DNA from 3 places in the Lysinibacillus sp. NPDC094177 genome. Region 3 is predicted to be linked to each of the others. Evidence: riboswitches for the same ligand, from Rfam matches in the RefSeq annotation. Region 3 holds a riboswitch; each other region holds the start of a gene.

Region 1 (10,042 bases), on a different contig from region 3:
CGATAAAAATTACCAATACTAGATAACTGACTTATCTCAGAAATTCACTCTAAGCTCTTTCGGTATTTTATAAATCCGTAAAAGTTGGTGGTTTCTTTTTGAAGCCTTTCGTCGTAATGAAAGCATAGATAAAACCGATTGCAAGCCAGATAAAGCCTATCTTCAATGTCATCGGTGATAAATTAATAAATAAGTAGAAACATATACCAAATCCTAGCCCTGGAATTAATAAATATCGAATTATTTTCTTTTCTTTTTTACGGAAGAAGTAATACACGATCACTGACAAGTTGACAAACATAAATCCAGTCAGGCCTCCAAAGTTCATTAATTCTGCTACGAAATTTACTGATAAAAAAAGTGCTCCTAAAACACTAATCACACACATCAATAAAATATTGTATACCGGTGTTTGATATTTTGGATGTAAATGTGTGAAAAACTTTTTCGAAAGTACCTCATCACGACCCATACTAAACATTAAACGAGATGCACTTGCTTGTCCTGTTAAACCAGCTGTCACAGTCGATACAATAATCGCAACCGTATAAAGAGTTGCAAGAACTGCACCACCTGCTTTTTCAGCTATATCAAATAAAGCCGTATCAGCTGAGCTAAAGTTTGTAACATCAGGCCATACGAGCTGAGCTACATACGCTTGCCCAATAAAAATAAGTCCTCCGATTAAACAAGCTAAAATAGCTGCCTTCCAAATATCATCTTTTGGATTAACTGCCTCTTCTGAAAGAGTAGTAATCGAATCGAACCCTAAAAACGAGAAGCAGGCCATTGCTGCACCAGAAATAATTGCAGACATAACGAATTTTTCATCGTTGAAGAACGGCACAACAGTAAAGAGCGACGTACCACTTTCCCCACCGACAATTGTCTTCACACAAAAAATAACAAAAATAACGACTACAATTCCCATAAACATAACGAGGATTTGATTTGTTTTTGCTGCGATGCCAATACCTAGAATATTTACAGTAGTTATAATACCTGCAATTAATAACACCCATACCCAATACGGAACAGATGGTATTAATGCATTCGCATATGAAGCACCTACCATAAATACAATGAGTGGCACTAGGACATAATCCATAAACATTGCCCAACCTGCAAAAAAACCTAAATGCGGATTGATCGCACGCTGTGTATATGTATAAGTTGACCCTCCATTTGGAAAAACAGCAGCCATTCGACCGTAACTATATGCAGAAAACATCATTGCAACCATCGCAATCAAGTAGGCTAATGGCAACATCCCACCTGTAGTCTCTGCTGCAAAGCCATAAATATAAGCTGGCGCAATCGGTGTCATAAAAGCAATACCATAAATGACTAAATCTTTTAATGTTAAAACACGTTTTAACTGTGGTGTATGATCATTTGGTGTTTGACTCATAGTCCATTTCCTCTCACACATTCATTGGTTCGTGTTTTGATAGTTCTTCCGTTACTAAATCAATTACTTCATCTGTACTCATCACTTGGCAATAAATTTGATTCATAATCATAATTTCAGCATCATGAAGCTGTTGCGTTGCAGCTGCACATGCATCTTCAACTAAAATAACTTCAAAGCCTGCGTCAGCTAAGCTTCGAACTGTTGAAGCAACACATTGATCTGTTACAACACCTGTACAAACTACTGTTTCAATGCCCATATTACGCAGTAAAAATTCATAATTCGTTCCACTTAATACGCTATCTGTCGTTTTATTTACAACAATTTCGTCATCAAGAGGCTTTAATTCATCCACCATCTCCGCTCCTGGGTCACCGATTGGCAATAAAATATTGTTCCATCCTGGACGGCGTTGTACAGGAGAACGATCTCGTCCATCTTTATGATGGCAAGCAATGCGACCAAATGTTACTTCTAATTTATTAGTACGGAAAAAATCTAAAAGCTTTTTATTGTTCGGAATCGTTAAATTGTCGATACGATCAAAAAAGTATTCCCACTGATCAAACATGCCCTTTTCTCTTGCAACCTGCGCGTCTAATCCGTCTCGGCTAATAAACTGATGTTGCATGTCTACTATTAGTAATGCTGTTTTATCTGGGTTCACGTTTACTTTTTGACCGTCAGTCGGTAAAAATTCATAATATAATGTTGATGTATTCTCCATAATATTCCCTCCAAAATACCTCTAATTCCAAAATGTATAGACAAATAAAAAACAGACTCTTTGTGCAAAAGAATCTGTCTAACACAAAAATGACCTACTCATTTTTAGAAACTTAAAATGAATCGACCATTTAAAATTCCCACTGTTTGTCTAAACAGAGATAGCACAACTTCATAAACACGTAAGTTTACGAAGACAGTCCTGCAACTATTCGCTACAGACCCAGTATATGATGGCGAGAACTCACCACATACTTCGGCGACACTTCCTTCTACCTAACTTCTTCATCTTCTCGGACTCCATTAGGTACTGTTAACTGTCGCGCCTCTACCTCACTATCAGAAAAGTGAGGTTTATTAAATTATTTGAAATAATTATATTATTACATTTTTTATATGTCAACTTTAAAATCTACTATATTTTATAAGATTTATCGCGCACAACCACAAAAAAATGACAATCAAAACACTTTTACACAATAACTATTTACAATAAATATAACAATATATCAATAATTGTATACGCATTTAATTATTCACCTCATGATTTTTCATTACCTATAAACCATTCCCTTCTTAACGCTCACGATTCACAATATATTTCATAAATTACCCCAGCGATAATTTTTTTGAGGATAAAATTGATCAATACGCTTTTCAAGTTATAAAAGTAAAAGCAGACGGCCAATTAGAGGTGCATTATCGCACTTCTAAACCGTCTGCTTTTTATGTTTCAACAAATATTTAATTAGATATACCAAAGACACACCCTAATAAATCATACGTTGAAAAACACGCTTAAATTAGGATTAGGCAGCTAGTTCAAGCTATGCACAGCATTTACAATGTGTGGATTGTATGTGACACATTGGTGATGGTGGGTTAAATTAAAAAATGACTCTGCTCTGCTTTAGCGAAATACCAACTTACTGTATCTTCTACTTTCACTTACAAAAAGAGCATCAATTCCTTTTTGATCAGCGACTCTATTAAGTTAAAGAAATATTTTTCATTATGTATCTAAGTTTGATTACCTCAAGTCTTTCTTTTTTCTTCTTTTCTCCTTTTTGATTCTTTTACATAATTAATATAGTTCCCTGTTCCTTCTATTGCTGAAACTGCAATGATAGCCCATTCTAGTGCATTAACATCTCTTAGCGATTCCTTTCCATAGAATAATGTGATGCTAGCAATAAACCCATAGAGAAGTGCTTTAGAAAAATACTCCCAAATAGGAGAATAAATTTCTATATTAATTTTCCCGTATATTTTGTCTATTAAGATTGCCATTCCTAAAATTATAACTACGGTTATAATAATTTCCGTCTCCATAGTCCGCCTCCATAAAAAATTTTAACAAATGCTTCATTATATAATTTCTTCGAAAATATCTTTAATCCTTTATATAACGAAAAAGAACGAATTCCACTACTGGAAATCCGTTCTTTTATCATTTCTTTATTATTAAACTAACTCCAACTAATCTCTTGGTTATAGGGAACAGGTCAACCTTTTTTATTGTTTTAACAGGTATGTGGAAACATATCTACTACGATTTTTTCAAAGCCGGAATCTTAGTATCTTTAACATTCACACCTAAGATTGTAACCCCCAATACAAGAGCACCTCCTATGAAGAAAACCCAGCTCAATGATAAAATGAACGAAAGTGAAGATGAAAATTTTGCAGTTACTATCGGCAAAAAGTTAAAAGACATTCTTTCGTCTAACCATGCTTTTGTTCCTTTTCTTCTTCCTTTTTCCGACGCTTCTCTTCTTCTTTTCTATGTTTCTCTTCTTCTTTTCTATGTTTCTCTTCTTCTTTTTTAAGTTTCTTTTCCTCTTTTTTGAGCTTCTCTTTATTTCCGCCATTATTAGGATGAATTATTACATTGTTGTTTTTAGGTGGCTCTTCTGCAGAATCAATTCCTTTTATATAAAGTTCATTTTTCACTCTATAGACACTTTCTGGTTGCTGAAAATTTGCTGTATCCGTTCCGATTGCTTCCATCATTGCTTTAAACATTAACTGTGAGATTTTCGTCGTATTTCCAGTCATATAGTTACCTTGCCCGTTTTGAGCGTAACCCGTCCAGACAGCCATGGTGTATTGAGGTGTATACCCTGCAAACCAGCTATCATTTGTAGCAACGTTTGGATATCCATATTTAGCTCGAGTTTTTTCATCAAAATTGGTTGTACCTGTTTTCCCGGCAACATCCAGTCTGGGAACATTTGCAGTTGTTCCTGTCCCAGTATTTACGACTGTACGTAACATATCAGTTACCATATAGGCAGTGTAATCCTGCATAACACGTTTTGTTTTCTCCCCAAAATTAACGACTGCGCCATCCGCGAAAACAACCTTTTGGACGAAATGTGGTTTATTGTATAATCCGTTGTTTCCAAAAGCACTGTAGCCCCCTGCTATGTCTAAAGGACTAACGGTATTGCTGCCGATCGAGTATGATTCATATACTTCATTACTTTTAAATGTAATGCCAAGTTGTTCTGCAAAACTCTTAGCCTTATCCATCCCAACTTCTCTCAATGTGAGCAGTGCCGGGATATTGTATGAATATTGCAGTGCCGTCCGCATAGTCAGCATTCCATGATATTGATGATCCCAGTTGGAGATGGGCTCACCCGTTGAATAAGTTGTCTGATGGTCGTTAATCAAATGAGCAGTGGACCATTTTAAGTTTTCAATCGCCGGTCCATAATCAAATATAGGCTTAAAGATTGATCCTGGTTGACGTCTGATATCGACAGCAAAGTTGTGACCTGAAAATTGGGCTTGATAGTCATTTCGACCACTTCCGATTGCCCTGACTTCACCGGTCATGGTATCTAATAAAACGAAGGCTCCCTGAAAATTCTCATCCGGATAGGCAATGATTTCACTTGTATTCATCATTTTTTCCGCGAAATCCTGTGCTTTTGGATCCAGGGTTGTATAAATCGACAATCCGTCCTCGCTGATGTCTACATCCTTCAGTTTTCCCTTTACCTCTTTCACAGCTGCATCCAAAAATGCTTCATAAGGCATACTTTGCTGCGCATTTTTTGCTACAAGTCCCTCTGTTACAGGAACTTTTTCTGCTTCCTTCATTTGTTTTTCCGTAATATAGCCATCTCGAAGCATCGAGCTTAATACGATGTGACGGCGCTTCGTGGCTGCTTCTTTGTTTTCCGGTATGGTTGGATCATAATTGTTCGGACTCTGTGTCAGTCCGGCTATCATCGCCGCCTGCGCAAGCGTCATTTTTTTCAAATCATCGGACTCAATTCCGTAATAATTCTTTGCTGCCGTAGCCACTCCGTAAGAGCGGTTTCCAAGGTAGATTTTATTTAAATACATCATTAAAATGTCCTGCTTAGAATATTTTTTTTCCAACTGATACGCTAAGTCCCATTCTTGCACTTTGCGTTTCAGTGTTTTCTCTGGTGACAAGAAAGAATTTTTAATGACTTGCTGTGTAATCGTACTACCTCCCTGAGATCCGAAATCTCCGGTTACATTCACAAAAATTGCCTTGGCTGTCCGTTTGAGGTCGATCCCAAAATGTTCGTAAAAATGGGAATCCTCGGTGGCAATAAAGGCATTTTCCAACACTTTTGGCACTTGGTCGTACGTAATTTTTGTCCGTTTTTCCTTCCCGTATTCATAAAGGAAGTTTCCGTCTTTATCATAAAATTTAGTAGAAAGCGGATCCATTAGCTTAGCAGAATCTAAGGTAGGTGTACCCTTCATTATTGAAGCAATCGTAATGGCTCCTACTCCTGTTGCAACAAGTCCGACTACCAAACAGACAATGACCATTTTTTTAAATAACGATCCCTTTTTCAGTATACCGATACTTCTATGTTTATTTTTGTTTGTTTTTTTCGCTTTTTTTCGTTCCTTACGAGTTTGATACCCTTCTTCTGACATTCCTATTCTCTCCCATTTAAATACAATTACAGTTAATATATGCGCAACAGCCTGTGTCGATATAATCGTTTTGTGTGATTTATTTTCAAGTCATCTTTTTCATGAATTCCTATATAACGGTTTAAAGAACGAGTGATCCACTAATCCCCATGGTTATTTCTTTAATTTTTTGAGTGCCTAACATTATTAATGCCCTCATAACAATATCCTGACAATTAATTCTATCATCTGGTACTAATAGTTGATACTATATTTTTTTACTAACCTGGCCAAATAACACCTTTATTACTAAAAAAAAGAACGAATTCCACAATCGGAAATTCGTTCTTTTTCTTTATACTAATTCCAACCACGCTACTGCCTCGCAATGTGTCGAATGCGGGAACATATCCACAGGTTGAATCTCCTGTGTTTGATAACCCCCATCCTCCAAAATTCGGAGGTCACGTGCTAGTGTAGCTGGATTACAGGACACATAAACAACACGCTTGGGACTTTGCTCTAAAATTGTTTTTAGAAGCGCCTCATCGCAGCCTTTGCGCGGTGGGTCAACTACTAGGACGTCTGCTTCTTTGCCTTCCTTATACCAACGTGGAATAACTTCCTCTGCTGGGCCGGCCTCGAAATACGTATTCGTAAAGCCATTTAGTGCTGCATTGCGTTTAGCATCTTCGATAGCTTGTGGAACAATCTCAACACCCATAACAGCCTTTGCTTTTTGTGCAAGGAATAATGAGATGGTACCAATTCCACAGTAAGCATCAATTACTCGTTCATCACCCTGTAAGTCAGCGTAGTCTAATGCTTGTTTATATAGGACTTCCGTTTGCTCAGGGTTTACTTGATAAAATGAACGGGCTGAAATTTCAAAGCGAACGTCGCCAATTGTATCGATAATAACGTCCTTGCCCCACAGGTTCACGGTTTCATCACCGAAAATAACGTTCGTTTTGTCGCTATTAACGTTTTGCATAATTGATGTTACATTCGGAACAAGCTTCTGGATTGTTCCAACAGCGGCTTCTTTTTGCGGGAATTTTTTCTTTTTAGTTACGAAAACAACCATAACTTCACCAGTTGCTCGTGCTTTACGAATAACTACGTGGCGCAGCATTCCCTCATTTGTTAACTCGTTATATGGTCGAATACCTATTGTCGCTAGTTCCTTTTTCAAGCCTGCAAGAATAGCGTCCGCTTCCCCTGTCTGAATTAAGCAACGCTCCATATCCACAATGCTATGGGACTTCGTTTTGTAGAAACCAGCAATTGCTTGTCCTGCTTCATTTGAGGAGAAAGGTATTTGTGCTTTATTACGGTAATGCCAAGGCTCTTCCATACCCTTCACAGGCAGAACAGGCGCATCAATTTTACCAATGCGCTGCATGACATTACGCACCATGTTTTCTTTCCATTTTAACTGCCCTTCATAAGACAGGTGCTGTAATTGACAGCCGCCACATTGCTTGAAATATTCACAAGGCGCATCTACACGATCGGGTGATGGCTTAAGAATTTCTACAACCTTCGCAAAGCCATAATTTTTTAACGTTTTTAAAACATGTACTTCCGCCGTTTCATTAGGAAGTGCACCTTGGATAAATAATGGATAGCCATCTACCTTTGCGACGCCATTGCCATCATGTGTTAAATCTTCTATATAAACTGTTAGTCGGTCATTCTTTTTCACGGGTGCTGACATTCGTACATCCTCCATTTCAATCTCTTTATTGTAGCATGTTGCGGCGGATGAAAAAAGAACAAGGCTTCATACTAACTGCCCGGGCTTGTCGAAAATGTGATCAGGTCTGGTTCTGAACTGCTCGGGTATGCAAAAAAGTGATCGGCTCCGCGTACTCGAGCACTGAACGAACGGATACTTCTTCCCCTTTACACGAGTAGAAAAAAGAGCCGCTATTCGCGGCTCTTCTCCTCTTTCCTCACTGTGTGGTAATCTCTTGGTGCCCACCAGAAAGCAGCAACTAATCCAAGGATGACGACTATAAATGGCGCATAAAAAATAAAAAAACTTTCCATAGTTTTATCCCTCCTATGCATGATTGTCTTCTTTTCCTGTCACGTAATTTTTGTTGAAGAGGAATAATTTCAACAACAAGAATAGTGATGGAACAAGTAGACACAGTCCTAAAATAAATGCTATGACGAGTGCAATTGCCATTTGTGTACTTGTAAAGCTATCGTAAATAGTTAAATACGGATACAGTAAATAAGGATATTGAGCGATCCCATATGCGAAGAATGCTACTGCAAATTGGGCAATCAATAATCCAACTGCAAGACCGTAATTTTTTCGCATCCATATTAACAATACAGTAATAATAAACAGCACGGCTGATATGGCAAACATCCACCATAAATTAACCATATGATTGTAACTTTCAGGGTTGATGGATTTCATTTCGTACATAATACCGAGCGCACTCACCATTAATGGTATCGCCCAAACAAGTGCGTATTTTCGCATTAAATTTGATGCTTCCCTATCCTTTGCTTTATGCGCATACCAAGTTAAAAACACGGCTGAAATATAAAGTACAGCTGCAATACTCAACACGACAATACTCCAAGCAAATGGGCTCGTATACAATGTCCAATAGTTTAAGACAGGTTGCCCTCCAACAATATCAACATAGCCACCAGCAGCAATCGCGAATACAACAGAAAGTGAGGCTGGAATAAGTAAGCCTGCTATACCATACGTCAACGTGTAACCAATATGTCCACGTGTGCCATATGATTCAAACGCATAGTAGGAGCCTCGAATTGCAAGGAGCACTAGCGAAATACTAACTGGGACAAGTAAAATCGTTCCATAATAGAAAGCTGTTTGTGGGAAAAATCCAACAATCCCAACAAAGAAGAATACTAAAAAGACATTGGTTACTTCCCAAACAGGCGATAAATAACGCTTAATAATATTCGTTAAAATGTGATTTTTTCCGATGAGTAGGCTGTATGCATTAAAAAAGCCTGCACCGAAATCGATTGAAGCTACAATGACATAGCCAAATAGGAAAATCCATAATACTGAAATACCTAAAATCTCTAACGTCATAAGATGTCACCGCCTTTTTCAGCATGGCGATCTTCTATTTCACGCTCAATTGGATTCTTTTTGAACATACGAACTAAAACCACCATACTTCCTATTGCTAATACGGCATACACACCAGTGAACAGTAGCATCATTAAATCCACATGGTCACTCGTTGTGGCCCCTTCTGGTGTTCGCATTAATCCATATAAGATCCAAGGCTGTCGTCCCACTTCAGCAAGCCACCATCCTGCTTCAATTGCAATAATGGAAAGTGGTCCACCTGCAACAACAATCCATCTAAACCAACGTGAATGAATAAACTGCCAATCACGTGCTTTCCCGGTTACGTAAAGCAGTGAAACGAGTGCCATGAACATGCCAATCATCACCATGAGATCAAAGAGGTAATGAATATATAGTGGTGGTCGATCTTCTTTAGCAAATTGATCTAAACCAATTACCTCTGCATTTGGATTATTATGTGCTAAAACACTCAAAGCATAAGGTACTTTAATAGCATATTTTATTTCTTCTCCATCTAATACACCAAACAGTATAAGGGAAGCTTTGTCTTCAGTTTCAAAATGCCACTCAGCTGCAGCTAGTTTTTCTGGCTGATATTCTGCTAAATACTTTCCTGAAAAGTCTCCAATAATCGCTGATGCAATGGAGAAAATCAAACCAATCTTCATAAGTAGTAATAAAGATTTTTTATGGTATACATGCTTAGAACCTCTAAGTAGACGATATCCTGCAATAGATGCTAACACAAATGCGGACGTCATATACGCTGTTACGAGAACGTGTGCTACCTTTGTCGGCATTGCTGGATTAAACATTGCTATAAAAGGTTGAATATTCACAAGCTGACCGTCTACAATGTCAAATCCTTGTGGCGCATTCATAAACGCATT
Region 2 (10,042 bases), on a different contig from region 3:
TTATGAAGTAAGTAAGCGTTTTCTGTGCCATCCATTTTCATGATAGCATCCCATTTAGCTTGTTCTTCTTTAACGCGAGCATCGAATACTTCTTGTGGAAGATCTTCAGCATGCTTTTTAAGATGTTTAACATAATCTACTGCGTTTGGACCAGCAACCATACCACCATAGATAGCAGATAATAATGAGTTCGCACCAAGACGGTTTGCACCATGTTGAGAGTAATCACATTCACCTGCTGCAAATAAACCAGGAATTTCAGTCATTTGGTTGTAGTCAACCCATAATCCACCCATTGAGTAGTGAACTGCTGGGAAAATTTTCATTGGTAGTTTACGTGGATCATCACCTACGAATTTTTCGTAGATTTCAATAATACCACCAAGTTTTACATCTAACTCATGTGGATCTTTATGAGAAAGATCTAGGTATACCATGTTTTCGCCGTTGATACCAAGTTTTTGGTTCACACAAACGTCGAAAATTTCACGTGTTGCAATATCACGTGGTACTAAGTTACCATATGCTGGGTATTTCTCTTCCAAGAAGTACCAAGGTTTACCGTCTTTATAAGTCCAAATACGGCCACCTTCACCACGAGCTGATTCTGACATTAGACGGTTTTTGTCATCTCCAGGAATAGCTGTTGGGTGAATTTGAATGAACTCACCATTCGCGTAAGTAGCACCTTGTTGGTAAACGATAGAAGCAGCAGAACCTGTATTAATTACAGAGTTAGTTGTTTTACCGAAGATAATACCAGGGCCACCAGTCGCCATAATAACAGCGTCCGCACGGAATGATTTAATTTCTTCTGTACGCATATCTTGCGCTACGATACCACGACAAACGCCGTCAGGATCGACTACTGCACCAAGGAATTCCCAGTGCTCATATTTGTTAACTAAACCAGCTACTTCGTGAGAACGAACTTGCTCGTCTAGCGCGTATAGTAATTGTTGACCAGTTGTCGCACCAGAGAATGCTGTACGGTGGTGTAATGTACCACCAAAACGACGGAAGTCAAGAAGACCTTCTGGTGTACGGTTGAACATTACACCCATACGGTCCATTAAGTGAATAATACCAGGGGCTGCATCGCACATACCCTTAACTGGTGGTTGGTTCGCTAAGAAGTCCCCACCGTATACTGTATCATCAAAGTGGATCCAAGGAGAATCCCCTTCACCTTTTGTATTTACCGCACCATTAATTCCGCCCTGCGCACATACAGAGTGTGAGCGTTTTACAGGAACTAATGAGAATAAATCAACTTCAGTACCAACTTCAGCTGCTTTAATCGTTGCCATCAGACCAGCTAGACCGCCGCCGACAACAATTATTTTGCTTTTCGCCATGATTATTTCTCACTCCTCTTAAAAAATTGCAATGATTGCATGTCCTCTATAGTAGCTTTTATTAAATTAAACGAAAGATAAAATAGCAGCCACACCAACTACACTTAGAATTACGAAAATAATGTTTGTTACATAAGTAGCAATCTTTTGAGACTGAGGAGATTGTGTAATACCCCAGCTTACTAGGAATGCCCATAAGCCGTTAGATAAGTGGAAAGTTGCTGATAAAATACCAACAATATAGAATCCAAGCATCAGTGGATTCGATACGATATCTGCGATCATATTGAATTCAACATCTGCACCTAACGCTTTTTGGATACGCGTTTCGAAAATATGCCATGCAATGAAAATCACTAAGAATACACCAGTGAAACGTTGTAATGAGAACATCCAGTTACGGTATGTACTGAAACGCCCTGTGTTTGGTGAAGCAGTGAATGCAATGAAGACACCATAGAATGCGTGGAACAGTAATGGGATATAAATAACTACCCATTCAATTACTAACAGAAGATTGTGTGGAATTAAATCCATCTTACCTACTGCATTATTGTAAGCTTGTTCACCACCAACAGCAGTGAAGTTCATTGACAAGTGGAACATCAGAAACAGACCTACTGGAATCACACCAAGTAGAGAATGTAAACGACGCCATAAAAACTCTCGATCTTTCGACAAGACTGTTACCCCCCTTAGTACTTAAAATAGCACAACAAAAGAAGTCATCATTTTGTAACTGATACTTCATTGACTGTGTATTTCATCATGGTACAATATTATGACATGTTTATTGTACTCTCAAGAGCTACGAGCGTCAAGGCAACTAGCTGTTTTTCGCAGTCCTTATTAAAGAAACATTCTAGTACATGATGCATCGTTTTTTCTCGAAAATTCTATCTTTACTTTATCAGTGTCGAATTATAAGAAAATTCTAAGAAAGAAGGCTTTCAATGTTAAACACTTCATCTCCTACAATCTCAGCATTTGGCTATGAGATAATTCGCGATTATATTTTATCTTCTATTCTTGGCAAACATGAAGGGGATGTCCTTTACTGGGCAGGAAAAGATCTAGCTCGGAAGTTCCCATGTAAAAGTCAAGAAGAACTTATCGCATTTTTCGCAGATGCCTGTTGGGGTAATTTAGAGCTTGTCAAAGAATCAAAGGATGGGCGCATATTCCAGTTGACAAATGATCCAGAACTGTTACAAATCGGTCTTCGTAGCTTTAGACTTGAAGCAGGATTTATAGCTGAACAAATCCAGCAAGCAAAAGGTTATTTAACAGAATGCTATGATGAAAAAAGTGAAAAGCATAATAACGTTATGTTTACAGTAAAATGGGACGTCAAAGAACGAATCATGAACACCGTTCCTACAGAATAAAACGTAAAGGATTGTCATTCCAAATTGATGGATGACAATCCTTTTTATTATAAAAGTTTATTTTCGTTGCGACTAAACGCCCCCAGTAAGGTGCTCAGTCGCAACGAAAATCGAATCCCTTTATATTTATTATAGTTGTGCATGTCTTTCTTTTAAAAGCACATCTATTAACGAAATAAACGCTTCTAAAATATTAAGCGAGTGTTGAATCATTTCCTCTAGGTTAATAATTGACAGTTCATTAACTAATTTTTGTGCAGCCATATGTACCAATTCATGAGGTTGTTCTATTTGACGATATTCTGGTAAATTCTTATATTGCTCAAAATGTCCATAATACCATTCTCCAAACGTACATTGATGATGCGTTTTTATTGTCTCTTTATGGCCCGCCTTTTGGATAGCAGTCCGTAAAAAGTTAGCATGATCCATTAATCTTGCTGCCAATTGGCTAACTACCGTTTGCTCTGAAGGCTTTCGAATTGTCGGTGCAATAGCTTTTAACATTTCAGAAACTTGATTTTGTATTATATCCGAGAAGTTACTAGTATGTGATAATTCCGTCATTGTTTCCGCTAAACGGCCAACAGCTATTACATTTTCTTCTGATGCGACTGTTATTTGATGAATTCCAAGTGCTGCTTCTTCAATATTTTTACTTGTTACAGTCAGATTAGCAATATTGTCCTTCATGATACTTAAAAAATCAGTTAAATAATGTTCTACTTGTTTGATATTTGTTATTGTGTTTTGTAATTTCTTATCAATAACTGATCGAATTTTCGTCATTTCTTGCAATGAACCTTTCGAGCTATTGGCTAGCTTCCCTACCTCCATCGCGACAACATTAAAGCCCTTCCCATGCTCACCAGCACGTGCGGCTTCAATGGAGGCATTTAAGGCTAGCAGTTGTGTTTGATCGGCAAGACCGGTTACACTTTTACTAATATCATCCATTTTAATTACTTCATCATTCAACTGCTCTGTTGATCGAGCTCCTTTGATCAACAATTCCTGAACTATCTCGCCTTTTGTAATGGATGATTCCATTTCCTCAACAAGTAGTAATGAATGCTGTTTTATTTCTTGAATGTTTGCATTAACATTTTGCTCAACCGCAAGCATCTCTTCTGTATTTGACGACATTTCTTCACTCATCGCAGAAATATCCCCTACACTCGTTGAGACATTTTTAACCTTTAAAGCCGTTTGAAAATTAATTAACTCCATGTGTGCTAATACAAAGTCTAAAATCGCATTTTTCACATCAATGCTTTCCTGCTCAAGTTCCAATTCCAGAATTCGCTTTTTTAAAATTTGTATTTCTAAATCGTTGTGTTTCTCAACGCTTACATCCATTGGCTTTTGAAATAATCTGAATAAGACCATACAAACTCCACCTTTCCCTTGGTAAAACATGTCACATTTTATTATATAATAATAAAATTGGATAAAGTATTAAATTGATGTAAACAAAAAAAGATGTGCCAATTACTGACACATCTTATTCAATTTTATATGTAAAGTGTTTGTTCTAAATTAAACTCATCATGTAATGCATTTGCTGCACGAATCATTTCGTCCTGAGGAACAACGACAGACACTTTTATTTCAGAAGTACTTACCATTTTCACAGGGATACCTTCACGACGTAGACGATCAAACATACGAGCAGCCACCCCTGGATTAGATGCCATACCTGAGCCAATTATAGAGACTTTTGCTAAGCCAATTTCAAAATCAGCAAAACTAAACCCTAGTGATAATTTGCTATCTTCTAAAACACGTAATGCTTCGGCGAACTCCTCTTTCAAAATGGTAAATGATACAGTCGGTTTTAAACCATCAATTATTGCTTGTACGATTATATCGACGTTTATGCGATTTTCTGCAAGTATTGTGAACATATCTGCTAACGAAGCATTAGAATAAGCATCATAGCCAACCGTTAAGCGAATAACGTCTGACTCATAGGCAACACCACGTACAATTAAATTTTTCTCCATTTCAACTTCCTCCTTTAATAAAGTACCTACTATATCTATTTCGCTCGACCGAATTATTACCGGGATTTGAAACTTTTTTGCTAACTCAACAGCTCTCGGGTGTAAAATTTGTGATCCTAAGTTTGATAACTCTAGCATCTCATCATAGGAAATTTCTTTTAGTTTTTGTGCCCCAGCAACGTAACTTGGGTCTGCTGTATAGACTCCATCCACATTCGTGTAAATATCTACGCGCTCCGCCTCCAATGCTGCAGCAATAGCTACAGTCGCCGTTTCCGCCCCACCTTTACCAAGCGTCGTAATATTCCGTAAATTATCGATACCTTGTGCCCCAGCAACGATTACAATTTTCCCCTGAGTAAAATGCTCTTCAATTCGACTTACATCAATCTCATCAATACGTGCATTGCCATATATAGCATCAGTTTGAATACCTGCCTGCCAGCCTGTTAATGACACTGCATCATATCCTTCTTCCTGCAAAGCAATTGCCACTAAAGCACTTGATAGTTGTGAGCTTGTTGAAAATAGTGCGTCTAGTTCACGCTTAGACGCTTTGTCTGATAGATTACGAGCCATCTTTGCTAATTCTTTAGCCATCCCCCTCATAGCTGTAGTGACAACGACAACATCAAAACCTCTTTGCTTTTCTGCAATCGCCTTTTTAGCAACATTTTGAATGTGCTCTGTTGATACTAATGTGGCACCACCAAATTTCATCACAATTCTCGCCATCTTCATCATTCTCCTTCGTACTTTTTGTTGATTATAAAGTAGCTATACTTTTGCAGTTCTTCACCAAAATAACGATTTTCAGGGACATGCATGAGACAAAAGCAAAGCAACGTGAGCACTCACCGTTCTCCGCTCTAAATTTTTTAATCAAGAACAGATTTTAGTATGAATCCACTTTTGCATTAATAGCTTTTACTCTCGGGGGTTATACGGAAAATCTTTTGGCATCATTTCATAATAGTAAGAACTGCTTTGAGAAATGTTGTCTCTAGAAAACTAAAAAAGCAACTCTCACATAACGTGAAAGCTGCTTATAACATGTACAATAAAAGTAACTTGTGCATGTGTGATAGCTCTCCGAAACGTTTAGAATCGACAGTCCTACATCTCTTAAATGTAAAACCAGCTAAGCATCGGAAACAACGATGCTCTACTTCGGCAAGCTCCCCTTTCATACATTTTCACTGGACTTGTCCGTCCTCAAATGCACTACTCTTGAACCTTGCACCTCTATCATCACTAAATAGTGAGTGTATTTAATCGAACCTTAGTGGGGAAAATTTCCATTTTTGTATAAATAGAAACTACTAAAAAAACTAAGGCATCGTATATAACATTGCTATATTGTAGATCAATGTTATATACAACCTTAGCATATGTCTAATCCTTTGACAATGTCTCCTGTTGAAAATAAGCGTGGATATTACTAGCTAGATTAGTAGGCATTCCTGCTTCCTGTAATGCCTGCTCACTAGCCTCACGAATTTTTTTGACTGAGCCAAAATGCTTAAGTAATTGCTGTTTTCGCTTTGGACCAACGCCCTCTATATTATCGAGGACTGATTGGATAGCATGCTTTTCGTGCTGTTGTCGTAAGAAGGTAATAGCAAAGCGGTGTACTTCGTCCTGAATTCGTTGCAGTAAATAGAAGCCATCGCTTGTACGCTTCAATGCAATTACTTCAGGTGGATCACCAAATAGAAGCTGTGACGTATTGTGTTTGTCATCTTTTGCTAATCCAGCTATTGGAATGACAAGGCCGAGCTCATCTTCTAATACTTCTCGCGCGACTTCCATTTGCCCCTTCCCACCATCAATTAGTACTAAATCTGGCAAAGGCAGACCTTCCTTTAAAACTCGCGTATATCGACGACGGATTACTTCCTGCATTGCACCGTAATCATCGTGCTTGGCAGCAGTGCGTGTTTTGTACTTTCGATACTCCTTCTTTGCAGGTTTTCCATCGATAAATACTACCATTGCAGATACAGCATCTGTCCCATGCATATGACTATTATCGAAGGCTTCAATCCGTAACGGCGTAGAAATACCCATAGCTTCACCCAGAGCCTCACATGCTCCTATTGTTCGTTCTTCCTGACGTTCAATAAGCTGGAATTTCGCTGCTACAGCAATTTCAGCATTTTTAGTCGCTAAATCAACAAGTTCTTTTTTTTGCCCACGTTTTGGTGTCAGTACCTTAACTTCTAATAATTCCGTTAAAATATCTGCATCAATAGATTGTGGGATAAAAATCTCCTTAGGCTTAATGTGCTCTAACTTTTCATAAAATCGTCCAACAAACGTTAAAAATTCCTCTTCTGCTTCTTGGTAAATTGGGAAAATCGACACATCTCGCTCAATGAGCTTTCCTTGACGAACAAAGAAAACTTGAACACACATCCAGCCTTTTTCGACTGCATAGCCAAATACATCGCGGTTCGTTGTATCACTTGATACGATTTTTTGCTTTTGCATAACTGTATCAATATGAGCAATTTGATCGCGAAATTCCTTTGCACGCTCAAACTCTAAATTTTCTGCAGCCGCTAGCATTTTTACCTCTAGCTCCTTTTTGACTTCCTCAACCCCACCATTTAAAAATTTTGTCATATCCTCAATCATATCGTGGTAAATTTCAGCATCAATTTCTTTCACACAAGGAGCTAGACATTGTCCCATGTGATAATACAAACAAACCTTGGAAGGGAGTTGTACACATTTACGAAGAGGATATAAACGATCTAGCAGCTTTTTCGTCTCACTTGCTGCATATGCATTTGGATATGGACCAAAATACTTCGCCTTATCCTTTTTCACTTTTCGCGTTGTAATAAGACGTGGATGTTTTTCATTCGTAATTTTTAAATACGGATACGTTTTATCATCCGTCAGCATAATATTGTACTTCGGATCATGTAGTTTTATAAGATTAAGCTCTAAAATTAAAGCTTCAATATTGGAAGATGTCACAATGTACTCAAAATCTTCTATTTCACTTACAAGCCTCTGTGTTTTCCCTTCATGCGAACCAGTAAAATACGAGCGTACTCGATTTTTCAGCACTTTTGCTTTCCCGACATAAATAATTGTTCCTTGTCGATCTTTCATCAAATAGCAGCCAGGCTGATCTGGTAAAATTTCAAGCTTTCGTTTAATTAAATCATTCATCGCCTACCTGCCCCCCTTTTTGTTAAAACTAGCGTTCGCTTTTTCTCTTTATTATATAACGAAAAAAAGCCGAGCACATCTATAGATGGCTCGACTTTTCTTTTCTTACAGGATCAATTATGCCTCGGCATAATTGCGTCCGGAATCGGCTTTGTGCTTGCACAAAGAACTCCTTTCCGATTCCGTGACATCTGCCGGAGGCTTTAACTTCTTTCAGCGGGTGTTTGGACACCCCTGAAAAGAGGTTAAATTCGCATTCATCTCCCATCTGTAGAGGTGGAAGACTTGTGCTGAAAGAAGTTAAGCATGTTTTGCGATAAATGCTTCTAACGCTTCTTTTGGTTGGAAGCCAACAGTTTTGTCTACTAATTCACCATCTTTGAATAATAGTAAAGATGGAATAGACATAATTTGGTATTGAGCTGCAGTACCTTGGTTGTTATCTACATCTACTTTTACAATTTTAGCCGCACTACCTGTAGCATCCATTTCTTCAAGAACTGGTCCAATCATTTTACAAGGTCCGCACCAAGCAGCCCAAAAGTCTACTAGCACTAATCCTTCTTTAATATCGTCTTGGAAAGTTGCATCTGTTGCATGTACAATTGCCATTTGAAATCCTCCTTAAACTTACTATGTTTGTAGTATAGCATGGATAAATTCTCTTGAGCGAACAATCTGCCTAGTATGCAATATTTATGAAAAATATGGTCGAAAAAGGCATTAATCTGCTATTTAGCTTAATCTTCTTTTAAACGACCATTATAGAAATAAGTTAATGTAATAAAGAGATAAATAGCTAATGTAATACCTGTTACGATAATAGATGTTGTAAAAATAATACCAATCAGGATTGCACTTAACGCGATAATTGCTATCCAAGTTGTATAAGGGAACCATTTTACTGAATATGCACTTGTTTTTTCATGCTGGTTTTTACGCGATTTCAAATGCGCAATCGCAATAATTAGCCAAATAAATAACACGGTATATCCAAGTGAACCCATTAAGAAATCAAAGGTTTTGCTTCCAGCAAATAAAGAAAATATTACGGCTAAATATAAAGCTAAAGTACACATTAATATGGCATATACCGGAACTTTTCTTTTTGATAAATGTGCAAAGATTTTAGGTACACGCCCGTCCACAGCTTGTGTATACAGTACGCGCGATGAACCATAAAGGCCCGAGTTCATTGATGAAATAATGGCTAGTAAAACGACAGCATTCATAATATGGTCAGCACCTGGAATCCCAATCATTTTAAAAACCATCACAAACGGACTTTCTGGCACCCCGTTTACTTCATTCCAAGGAATCAAGCTTACGATAATAAAGAAAGGAATTAAATAAAAAGTTACAATACGTACTAATGTACTGCGAACAGCTTTTGGCACTACTTTCTCAGGGTTTTTCGTTTCAGCTAATGTAATACCAATAATTTCAGTGCCACCATAAGAATAAATAACTACAAGCATTGCGGCAACTAACCCCATTGGTCCGTTCGGTAAGAAACCACCATGCTCCGTTAAATTAGAAAAACCAACAGCTGTATGATTACCAAAAGTAACAAGCAATAAAATTAATCCCGCTATGATGAACACCACAATAACGGTAATTTTAATTAACGCCAGCCAATATTCAGTTTCAGCAAAAACTTTCACAGATAACAAGTTAATGGCTGTAACTAACACCGAAACAGATAATGCAAGTATCCAAATTGGATAATCTGGTAACCAATATTGAATAAAAATTGCCGCGACTATAGATTCTGCAGCAATATTTAAAACCCACATTTTCCAATAGATCCAATCTAGGAAATACGCTGGATACTTTCCTAAAATAGCTTGCACTAAATCTCTAAATGTTCTTGCTTCGCTATTACGGACTGCCATTTCAGCTAAACCTTGCATAACAAATAACAAAATAATCCCACCAATTAAGTACGCTAAAAGTACTGATGGTCCTGCCATATCAATGGCTGTACTACTTCCTTTAAATAACCCTGCACCAATGGCACCACCTAAAGCCATCATCGTAATATGCCGTGAGGTCATCGTTCTCTTTAATTTCTGATTGTCGTTTTCCATTTCCTTACCTCCTA
Region 3 (10,042 bases):
GTTTTAAATGGAGATATAAAAGGCTGGCGACGAATCTTACCGTTTCTTGGCCCAGCTTTCATCGCAGCAGTTGCCTATATTGATCCAGGCAACTTCGCAACAAATATTACAGCAGGTTCACAATATGGGTATTTACTACTTTGGGTAATCGCCTTTTCCAATTTAATGGCAGTGTTAATTCAATCCTTATCAGCAAAGCTTGGTATTGCTACTGGTAAAAATTTACCTGAAGTAGCACGTGAACATTTTTCTAAAAAAACTTCTATTTTTTTATGGATTCAGGCTGAATTGGTCATTATTGCAACAGATCTTGCAGAATTTATCGGTGCTGCACTTGGACTGTACTTGTTATTCAATATTCCAATGTTGCCTGCAGCGCTTATTACAGCAGTCGGCTCATTTGCTATTCTAGAATTACAGCGTAGAGGCTTTAGAGCATTTGAGGCAGGTATTTCTGGCATGGTGCTTATTGTCGTATTAGCGTTTGCATTCCAAACATTTTTAGCACAGCCAAATTGGGGTGAAGTAACGCTAGGCATTTTCACACCACGCTTTGACGGAGTAGATTCTATTTTACTGGCAACAGGTATTTTAGGAGCAACCGTTATGCCACACGCCATTTACTTGCATTCTTCATTAACCCAAAGTCGTGTCGTTGGCCGAAATGATGCTGAAAAAAAACGTATATTCCGTTTTGAGTTTATTGATATTATTATCGCGATGATTGTCGCAGGCGCTATCAATATGAGCATGCTTGTTATTGCTGCAGCAGTATTCCATACACAAGGCTTAGTAGTTGAAGATTTAGATATCGCTTATAACGGATTAAAAGAGGCGCTTGGTCCGATGGCGGCGGTGTCCTTTGGTCTTGGCCTTCTCATTGCAGGTCTTGCTAGCTCTTCAGTTGGTACACTTGCAGGTGACGTTGTGATGCAAGGCTTTATTAGAAGAAAAATTCCGCTTTATTTACGTCGAGCTATTACAATGTTACCTCCTCTGATCATCATTGCATCTGGAGTTAATGCAACTTATGCACTTGTCCTAAGCCAAGTTGTTTTATCGTTTGGTATTGCATTTGCTCTTGTACCGCTTGTTATGTTTACAAGTAAGCGTGACGTCATGGGAAGCCTAGTCAACCATCGTATTACAACCATATTAGGATGGATTGTCGTAGCGATTGTAGTTGTTTTAAATCTTTATTTATTATGGCAAACGATATTTGGTTAAAAAAATGCCAGACACAAAAACCTTAATTTGGTTTTGTGTCTGGCATTTAAGTTTTTAAAGCTCTTCCGACTGGATGCTTTCTAGAGAGCGTTTAGTCTTTGATGAGCTAATTCTTTATCCTCAAATATCTATCTTCTCAATGTTTCTAAATGATAAATAGGCCACGCTTATACCGATAATAGCTAAAGTGATTGGTATGATAATAATATCATACAAGGTGAAGTTACCTGTATTTGATGATACGGCCGCTACAATTAAAATAGATGATATAATTGTTGCCGGAATAGAGTATTTTCTCATACCAAAATACAATGGTATTAATGCGATGCATGATGCTGCAACTGCATTCATGATCACAACTGGAATTCGTTGTATTATTAGAGAGCTCGTTAATGTATCTGAAACCAATTGGAAATTCTCACTAACAGCACAAAAAATCGCTGTTACAAAAGCAGTTGATATAATAATTGCACTAAAGGTGAAAAGAACAACAATGGCTAACTTTGAAGCAATTAATTTTTTCCTATTTATCGGATACATAAAAGCTACAGTGATCGTTTTATATTTGAATTCTCCAATAATAAGCTTGGCGATTAACGCACTAGCAAAAATAATAAACACTGCTCTTACAGCTGAATCAATAATGCCTAATGCCATCTGATAATTATCAAGGGTTGGGTCCCCTTCTATTTTAGTAATAAATAAAAGCATAAACATAATACCTAATATCACAAAATTTGCGAAAATAGCTCGTTTTATATATGAACCAATATGATATTTTTTCATTTCTAGACCTATTAAATTAAGCACTAGCTACACCTCCATTGATTAACTTCAAGAAATAATCCTCTAATGAGCTCGTTTTTTTGCTAATGCCCTCAATTTCAATATCATGCTCAATCAATGTTTTAGATAGCACCTTTTGTGAAGCTGTCGATTCATAAATTCGAATACAATTGTCATCCATTAGTTTGAAATTAGTAATATTTAATTTACTTTCTATAATAAAGGCAGCCTTTTTCCCATCATTGACAACCACTTCAATATAATCTGCTTGACTACGATTGACATCTTCCATTGTTACTTCCTTAATTAATCTTCCATCCTTAATAACTCCAACTGTATCTGCTAATTGTTCAATTTCACCCAAAATGTGACTAGAGATAATAATTGTAATTCCATAATCTTTACAAAGCATCTTGAATAGCTCTCGAAGCTCTTTTATGCCAACTGGATCTAGTCCATTAATCGGTTCGTCTAAAATAAGTAATTCTGGTTTAGTAATAATTGCACGTGCAATACCCAATCGTTGTTTCATCCCAAGAGAAAAGTCTTTTACACGCTTATTCTCTGTGTTTGTTAGTTTTACTAGATCTAGGACATGAGCTATCTCTTTCTTGTCATAGTAGCCCATATATTCACAATGTAATTCTAAGGTTTCTTTTGCTGTTAAATCTTCATAAAAAATCGGGTATTCAATAATCGTTCCCATCCTTTTCAGCACTTCGTATGAGCGGTCCATTAATTTTTCACCAAAGATTTCGATGTCTCCACTCGTTGGCTTCGTAAGGTTTGTCAACATTTTCATGACTGTCGTTTTTCCGGCACCATTAGGACCTAAAAAACCGTAGATCTCTCCCTTTTTCACATGCATAGTCACAGCAGAAACGACTTCTTTTCCCCCAAACACCTTCGTAAGCTGATTTGTTTTCACAATATATGTCATGTAGATCTCTCCCTTTAATTTAGCTATCTTTATTATAAAAAATGAAACTCTCTAATTTATTACTTGATTCTTACAAATTTCTTAAGCGCAGAAGAAAAGCTTGTAAAGCAATTAAAATGCTCTACAAGCATGACTGTTCAGTACATCATTCGTTTTAATGAAATCGTAAAAATGGTCTTCTCATACGGGATACTGGAAAGCTGGATGGAGCCATCCATTAGTTCTACAAGACGTTTTGTAATAGTTAAGCCAAGACCACTTCCTTGAAAGGATTTATTTCTAGAATCCTCAAGCGTATACATTCTCTCAAAAACATTATCAATATGATATTCGTCAATCCCCTTACCGCGATCCCATACATCAATAAAAATATTAGTATCATCATTTCTTACTGTGAGTCCAATAATGTTTCCTGCCGCTCCATAGGCAATAGCATTTGACAGTAAATTATTTAGAACCCTATCCAACGCTTCTTCATTACCAAGTGCATACACGGATATCTCTGGTATTTTTATTTCAATCTCTAGTCCCATAGACATGACCATATCGTAAAATGATAAAATATTTTTTCGGCAAATTTCACTTACATTAATTTTCGTCATTGGGTAATCCGTATCTCCAGCCTCCAATTTTGCCAGGTCAAAAAATGTATAGATTATTTTTAATACTTCCAATGTTTTCGAATGAACGCCTGTGAGTAACCGTTGCTGCTCCTCTTCACTCAGTGACTGCTTAAGCTTTAGCATTTCAGCATAGCCAAGTACAACTGTTAAAGGTGTTTTAAGATCATGTGAAATATTGGCTAGCATCTTTTTCATGGAGCTTTCCATTTTTCGATGTGTCGCCAGTACTTTTTGATTATGGTCTAGCAACGCATTCATCGCAGTAAGCAGCTGCTGTAATTCCGGATTCGCCGTCGACACTAATATCTTTTCATTCGATTGTTCATCAATGATTGATTGCAGTTTTTGATGCATGTATTGAATAGTAGCGTCTTGTTGTTTTTTTGCTCTCATCTGAAAAATAATAATTCCTACGAGAAACACAATAATCAGTAATAGAAATATAATCATGGAGTTTACCCTTCAAATTTATAGCCGATTCCCCAAAGCGTTTTAATATATTGAGGATTGGATGGATCGTCTTCAATTTTTTCACGTAATCTTCTTATATGTACATTAATAATATTTTCATCCCCATAGTAAGCATCATTCCAAATCAATTGATAAATTTGTTGCTTTGTAAAAACTCGATTACGATTTGTCACGAATAATTTTAGGATGGCAAATTCCTTCGACGTGAGCTTTAGTTTGTGTCCATTCTTCTCTACTGAAAAATTAACAAGGTCGATCGATAAGTTGTCTATCTCTACTATATCTTTCTTATCCTCTACTTGAGTGGAATATTTTGTAGCCCTTCTAATTGCGGCTTTGACACGGGCCGAAAATTCCAGCATCGAAAATGGCTTGGCAATATAATCATCTGCCCCTAATCCTAACCCTAATGCTTTATCAACATCACTATCCTTGGCTGACATGATGATAATTGGCAGCGATGCTTGCTCTCTTATAATCTTTAGAACTTCTAATCCATTAAGTTTTGGTATCATAATATCCAAGATCACTAAATCAAATGGATTGTTTAAACAATTTTGTAATGCTTCTTCTCCATTTATTGCAGAGGTGACAAAGAACCCCTCCATCGTTAAATAGTTTTCTACCATTTCGCGAATGGCTTCGTCATCTTCTACTAGTAAAATATGCTTTTGCACTTTCATGCACCTCTTCCTAATATAAAGCAGTCTATATATGACTTGTCATTACTATGATCATCACCACAAAGAGGGGTTGATTTCCGTTCCAGCTGAGCGCTTTTATCGCTGTCGTACAGAGCAAAGCTTCCTGGGGCGTCTAGCCTCCACTCCAATCAACTTATATACATGGTATACGTTCCAACAAATGTCCTACCCAAAATTTGATGATGTGTTATTTATCTATCAGTTTACCATATTAAGGTTGTGCTCCAAAAGTGGGGGACGATTCGAGAAACTAAAGTCCCCTTTTTATTCTCTCCAGTAATTTTATCTGAAGACCCTAAAATACAGAATTTGCAACACCTTGTATCGATTGATATATTTTGATAATAATCAAAATTAAATTAGCAAGGGCTGAAGAAATGACTTTTAGAAGGAATTACGGTTTTTTTCTATTATATTTTGTATTATCGGGTCGTTATTGTTTTATGCCAGTTTATTAAGATAAGAACGGTATTTTGGGGATTTACTTTTATGTAGGTGCTCTACTCTGGATAATGAGTATTTTTTTGGGGATATCCGGAATAAAATCAAAACAACCAGGTATTTCTAAATTTTTAGGATTACTCATCATTTTTCTTATTCTTATACTCTACGGATCGCTGATTGCTATTATGGGGATACAGGTTTTGGAGCTTAAAGATTGGAACGTTCACCTATAGTGTTTTGATGATACGTCTGGGTTACAAATTCATCAATATTTTTTAACTAAAAAAAACTGTCCTGCGAGCATTTTCTATGGCTCACAGGACAGTTTAATTTTTTTATTGTTCTACTTTTAAATCACATTGCTCTAATGGAAGCATTTTTGTTTTATGCTTGATTTTATAGCCAAGCCATAACAGTAAGAACAGTGGAATACCGATATATGAGACAAGAACTCCGTACCAATCTACTTTATCACCCATAAAGGCATTGTAGTTTTGTCCAATAACAACAATCATACAAACCGTAAAGGCGAATAGCGGACCGAATGGAAATAGCTTTGCTCTATACGGTAACAATTTCGGATCTAAGCCCTGTGCCTCGAACGCTCGACGGAAACGGTAATGACTAAATGCAATTCCTAGCCAGGCAATGAAGCCAGACATCCCAGAGGCATTTAGAAGCCACATATAGACCACACCATCACCAAAGAATGAAGCTAAAAATGCTAGGCAGCCTACAGCTAAAGTTGCCAATAATGCGTAAATCGGAATACCTCGACGGCTTAGTTTAGTGAAAAATTTCGGTGCATGTCCATCTACCGCTAATTGCCAAAGCATACGTGACGATGCGTAAAGCCCTGAATTCCCTGCTGACAGCATTGCCGTTAGAATGATAGCATTCATCAATGATGCAGCGAAGGCGATTCCTAAACGATCGAACACCAGTGTAAATGGCGAAACAGCGATATCTTCAGATAGCAAACGTGAGTCTGTAAATGGAATCAGCATCCCAATTGCACCAATCGCTAAAATATAGAATAAAAGAATTCGCCAGAAAACAGACTTAACAGCTTTCGGAATATTTTTACCAGGGTCATCCGTTTCACCTGCTGTTATTCCAAGTAGCTCCGTCCCTTGGAACGAGAATCCTGCAGCTAAGAAAATACCAAATGTAGCAAGGAAACCTCCGTGGAATGGTCCATCACTGATGAAGAAATTCGTAAAGCCTACAGGAGCTTGTCCTCCTAAAATACCGAAAATCATTAAGAAACTGATGATAATAAAAACGATTACAGTTACAACCTTTATCATTGCAAACCAATATTCACTTTCACCATAGCTTTTTACCGATAATAGATTAAACGTTAAAACTACAGCGATAAATATAACAGTCCAAAGTGCAGATGAGCTATCTGGGAACCAATATTTCATAATTAATGAAACAGCAGAAATTTCCGCCGCAATAGTAATTGCCCAGTTGTACCAGTAGTTCCAACCAAGTGCAAAGCCAAGAGCTGGGTCTACAAATTTTGTAGCATACGTACTAAATGAACCCGATGATGGCATATAGGCTGCCATTTCGCCTAAACTCGTCATTAAAAAATACACCATGACACCGATTAATGCATAGGCGAGTAGCGCACCGCCAGGGCCTGCTTGTGCAATGGCACCACCACTAGCTAAGAACAATCCTGTACCGATTGTACCGCCTAATGAAATCATTGTAATATGACGGCTTTTTAATTCTTTTTTCAGCTTCGGCGCTTTATGGCCGAGCTGATTGACTTTTATCTCACTCACGATATAGCTTCCTTCCTTTTTTAAGAGGCAAAAAAATGCCATCACATGAACGTTGCTGTGATGGCTAAGTAAATCCTCTGTTCTTTCAAAATGATAGCGCAACACGTTGTCCAAACGTGACAGTTCTGTTCCTTTCGGAGACAGCCCCAGCATGAGGTTTTCAAGTCCCCTCACACTTCGGCAGTATTTCCTTTCAACTAATATCTCTAATGCTTGTCATTTCCATTAGTATACTCTTAAATACCGCGACCTCTACCTCAATACAAACATGAGGCATATAAATATTAAATTTATGATGTGTTCTAGTTTAACATACGACCTATGACATTTCAATAACGCGAGTAATATTCAGTGTTTTATGAATTTTCAACTATTTTTAACGTTGTGATAAAGTGGTATAGTGGTTCAATCATAATTGTTCTACCAGGGGGGATTTATTTGACTACTCATGAACATACCGATACTTATCCTAGCAGGAAAATTAACTGGAAAGGTACAACCTTATTACTAGTTATCGGCGTGATTTGCATTGCCTCGACACTACGTATGCCGCTAACAGTTGTTGGCCCCATTATTTCCTTTATCCGTGAAGATCTTGGCATATCCAATATACTAGCTGGCTTTCTAACAACAATCCCATTGCTAGCATTTGCAATCATTTCACCATTCGTACCAAATGTTGCACGTAAATTTGGGCTAGAATTAACATTATTTTTATCAACGATTCTTTTAGCATTAGGAATTGTACTACGCTCCCTTGGCACAACTAGTTTGCTCGTATTTGGTACTGCGCTAATTGGTATAGCCATTTCATTTGGTAACGTACTAATTCCCGGATTAATTAAATTGAAGTTTCCCTATCACGTAGGTTTACTTATGGCATTTTTCACAATGTCGATGAATTTGACAGCTGGACTTGGTGCCGGTATTAGTTATCCTGTTGCCAATTCGTCATTTGGCTGGCAAGGTGCGCTAACAATCGCGCTTGTTCTTGTAGTGTTAACCATTTTAATTTGGATTCCACAGTTGAAATTTAATAAGCCTGAGCCTAATGTTAAAACTACGAAAGTACGTACACCATTATGGAAATCACCTATTACTTGGGCAGTGACAGGGGCTATGGGATTACAGTCATTATTATTTTATACAACTGCCGCTTGGATTCCTGAAATATATATGGCACAAGGATTAGCTGCAGATCGTGCAGGCTGGATGTTTTCCATCATGCAATTTTCACAAGTCCCAATGGCTTTAGCTGTGCCTATTATCGCTAGTAAAATGACATCTCAACGACCTCTCGTATTAATGTTTACGGCATTTTACTTAATTGGGTTTACCGGAGTAGTTATGGAATGGACAAGCCTCGCTATACTGTGGATGGTGCTACTAGGCTTAGCCGGAGGAGCTTCATTCTCATTAGCAATGATGTTCTTTACATTACGTACCCGTACAGCTTTTGAGGCAGCTGATTTATCAGGGTTTGCACAATCACTAGGATATTTATTTGCCGCAATTGGTCCAATTTTATTTGGTTATTTACATGATTTATTCGGCGGCTGGCATATCACTGGTTGGTTATTCATTGTCGTAGTATTGATACTCTTCTTATGTTCATTTAGGGCTTCTAAAAATGAATATGTGGATTAAAAAAGGCAGCTCATGTTACAGTGAGCTGCCTTTCTCTATTAATAAGATGGTTTTTGATAAAAATAGTTGGGTGTATTGTAAACATTAACATAAGGCTTATGGTAAATATGAGTTGTAGCGGGTGAAAGAGGCGGAATCAACCACGTCCAATTGCCCGTAACCTCCCGATCTGCTGCTGCTTCTGTTTCCTCAAACAATTTAAATTGCTGTGCAGCTGTATGATGATCTACAATGCTGACACCGTCTTCTTTAAAGGAATGTAGAACTGCAATATTCAGCTCAATTAATGCCCGGTCACGCCATAGAGAAGCCTGTTTAGTTGTATCAAGGTTGAATATCTCTGCTATAGCGGGCAGCATATTATAACGCTCATGATCTGCTAAATTACGTGCTCCGATTTCTGTACCCATATACCAACCATTGAATGGGGCTGCCTCAAAATCGATACCTGCCATTTGGAAGCGCATGCTAGAAATTATCGGCACTGCATACCATTTCAATCCTAGCTTCTCGACTTGAGAAGATTCTGGATGACGAATCGGTACCTCGAGTACATATCCGTCAGGGATTGTAAACACTTGTGGCTCCCTTCCATCCACCTGTACAACAAGCGGAAGCACATCAAATGCGGTTCTTTCACCTTGCCAGCCAAGTGACTCACATACTTTTGTAAATTCAACAGAATGCGGATCACCAATGACTCCAGACTCCGTGTCATAGCCAGCATAACGGATTAGCTGATGATTCCAGATACGAACTCGACCTGGTGCAAAAACCGTTATCGTTGGACGAATTTTCCCACCATTTGTTGCATATTGAATATGTTCAAGCAAAGCGTTGAAAATATCCTCTTCATTCAAAATATCGCGGGCATCTACAACATGTAGTGATTGCCAAAACAAGCGGCCAATGCACTTATTACTATTGCGCCAAGCCACTCGTGCACCAAAAATTAATTCTTCCGTTGTCGGTATATATTCTCCTGCTGTTTTAATTTGCTGTAATTTATTTTCTAGCCATGTTTTCGACTCATTTTGTTCTACTTGATAAAGTTCTAAAAACTGCTGTACTTCATGTAAATTCATATCGAATTCCTCCATCTACCCTCATATTAGAGGAATAGAACTATAATCACCACGAAAAAATCTGCTAGAAAACATACATATTTTATATATGAAATACTTTGTTCAATATTTCATATCATTTCTTATATTTTTTCAAACTAAAATTATTTATGGATTAGGAATAAGGTCTTAGCCCCTTATTGAATTGCCATTATAAAAAATGTTATCCATTAGTTCTATATTTTATTGGGAATTTCACTTAGAAAGAGGAGATCCAAAAGGAGCCGCCAGTATTATTTATAGTAAAGTTTGACCCATTAATCCCTTTCACAACGGC

Evidence for each region. A riboswitch is a leader RNA that binds a small molecule or an ion and turns the genes downstream of it on or off. The one in region 3 is predicted to bind lysine.
Region 1: another riboswitch for lysine. It lies ahead of ACQKNC_RS20290 (cysteine hydrolase family protein); the one in region 3 lies ahead of ACQKNC_RS19715 (amino acid permease).
Region 2: another riboswitch for lysine. It lies ahead of ACQKNC_RS03480 (aspartate kinase); the one in region 3 lies ahead of ACQKNC_RS19715 (amino acid permease).

Annotation. Positions count from the first base shown of each region.
Region 1 covers NZ_JBNNTW010000018.1:11,968-22,009, reverse strand. Annotated here, with positions in the region: gene ACQKNC_RS20295 (APC family permease) at 68-1,411, opposite strand; gene ACQKNC_RS20290 (cysteine hydrolase family protein) at 1,425-2,141, opposite strand; lysine riboswitch at 2,295-2,479, opposite strand; gene ACQKNC_RS20285 (hypothetical protein) at 3,176-3,472, opposite strand; gene ACQKNC_RS20280 (transglycosylase domain-containing protein) at 3,866-6,073, opposite strand; gene rlmD (23S rRNA (uracil(1939)-C(5))-methyltransferase RlmD) at 6,408-7,772, opposite strand; gene cydS (cytochrome bd oxidase small subunit CydS) at 7,985-8,107, opposite strand; gene ACQKNC_RS20265 (cytochrome d ubiquinol oxidase subunit II) at 8,121-9,146, opposite strand; gene ACQKNC_RS20260 (cytochrome ubiquinol oxidase subunit I) at 9,143-10,042, opposite strand, start outside.
Region 2 covers NZ_JBNNTW010000001.1:710,271-720,312, forward strand. Annotated here, with positions in the region: gene sdhA (succinate dehydrogenase flavoprotein subunit) at 1-1,358, opposite strand, end outside; gene ACQKNC_RS03465 (succinate dehydrogenase cytochrome b558 subunit) at 1,425-2,039, opposite strand; gene ACQKNC_RS03470 (YslB family protein) at 2,312-2,746, shown strand; gene ACQKNC_RS03475 (methyl-accepting chemotaxis protein) at 2,876-4,135, opposite strand; gene ACQKNC_RS03480 (aspartate kinase) at 4,261-5,487, opposite strand; lysine riboswitch at 5,830-6,008, opposite strand; gene uvrC (excinuclease ABC subunit UvrC) at 6,148-7,938, opposite strand; gene trxA (thioredoxin) at 8,239-8,550, opposite strand; gene ACQKNC_RS03495 (amino acid permease) at 8,679-10,028, opposite strand.
Region 3 covers NZ_JBNNTW010000016.1:73,029-83,070, forward strand. Annotated here, with positions in the region: gene ACQKNC_RS19690 (Nramp family divalent metal transporter) at 1-1,227, shown strand, start outside; gene ACQKNC_RS19695 (ABC transporter permease) at 1,348-2,037, opposite strand; gene ACQKNC_RS19700 (ABC transporter ATP-binding protein) at 2,030-2,953, opposite strand; gene ACQKNC_RS19705 (sensor histidine kinase) at 3,091-4,026, opposite strand; gene ACQKNC_RS19710 (response regulator transcription factor) at 4,032-4,724, opposite strand; gene ACQKNC_RS19715 (amino acid permease) at 5,531-6,994, opposite strand; lysine riboswitch at 7,081-7,257, opposite strand; gene ACQKNC_RS19720 (CynX/NimT family MFS transporter) at 7,433-8,641, shown strand; gene ACQKNC_RS19725 (nitric oxide synthase oxygenase) at 8,680-9,726, opposite strand.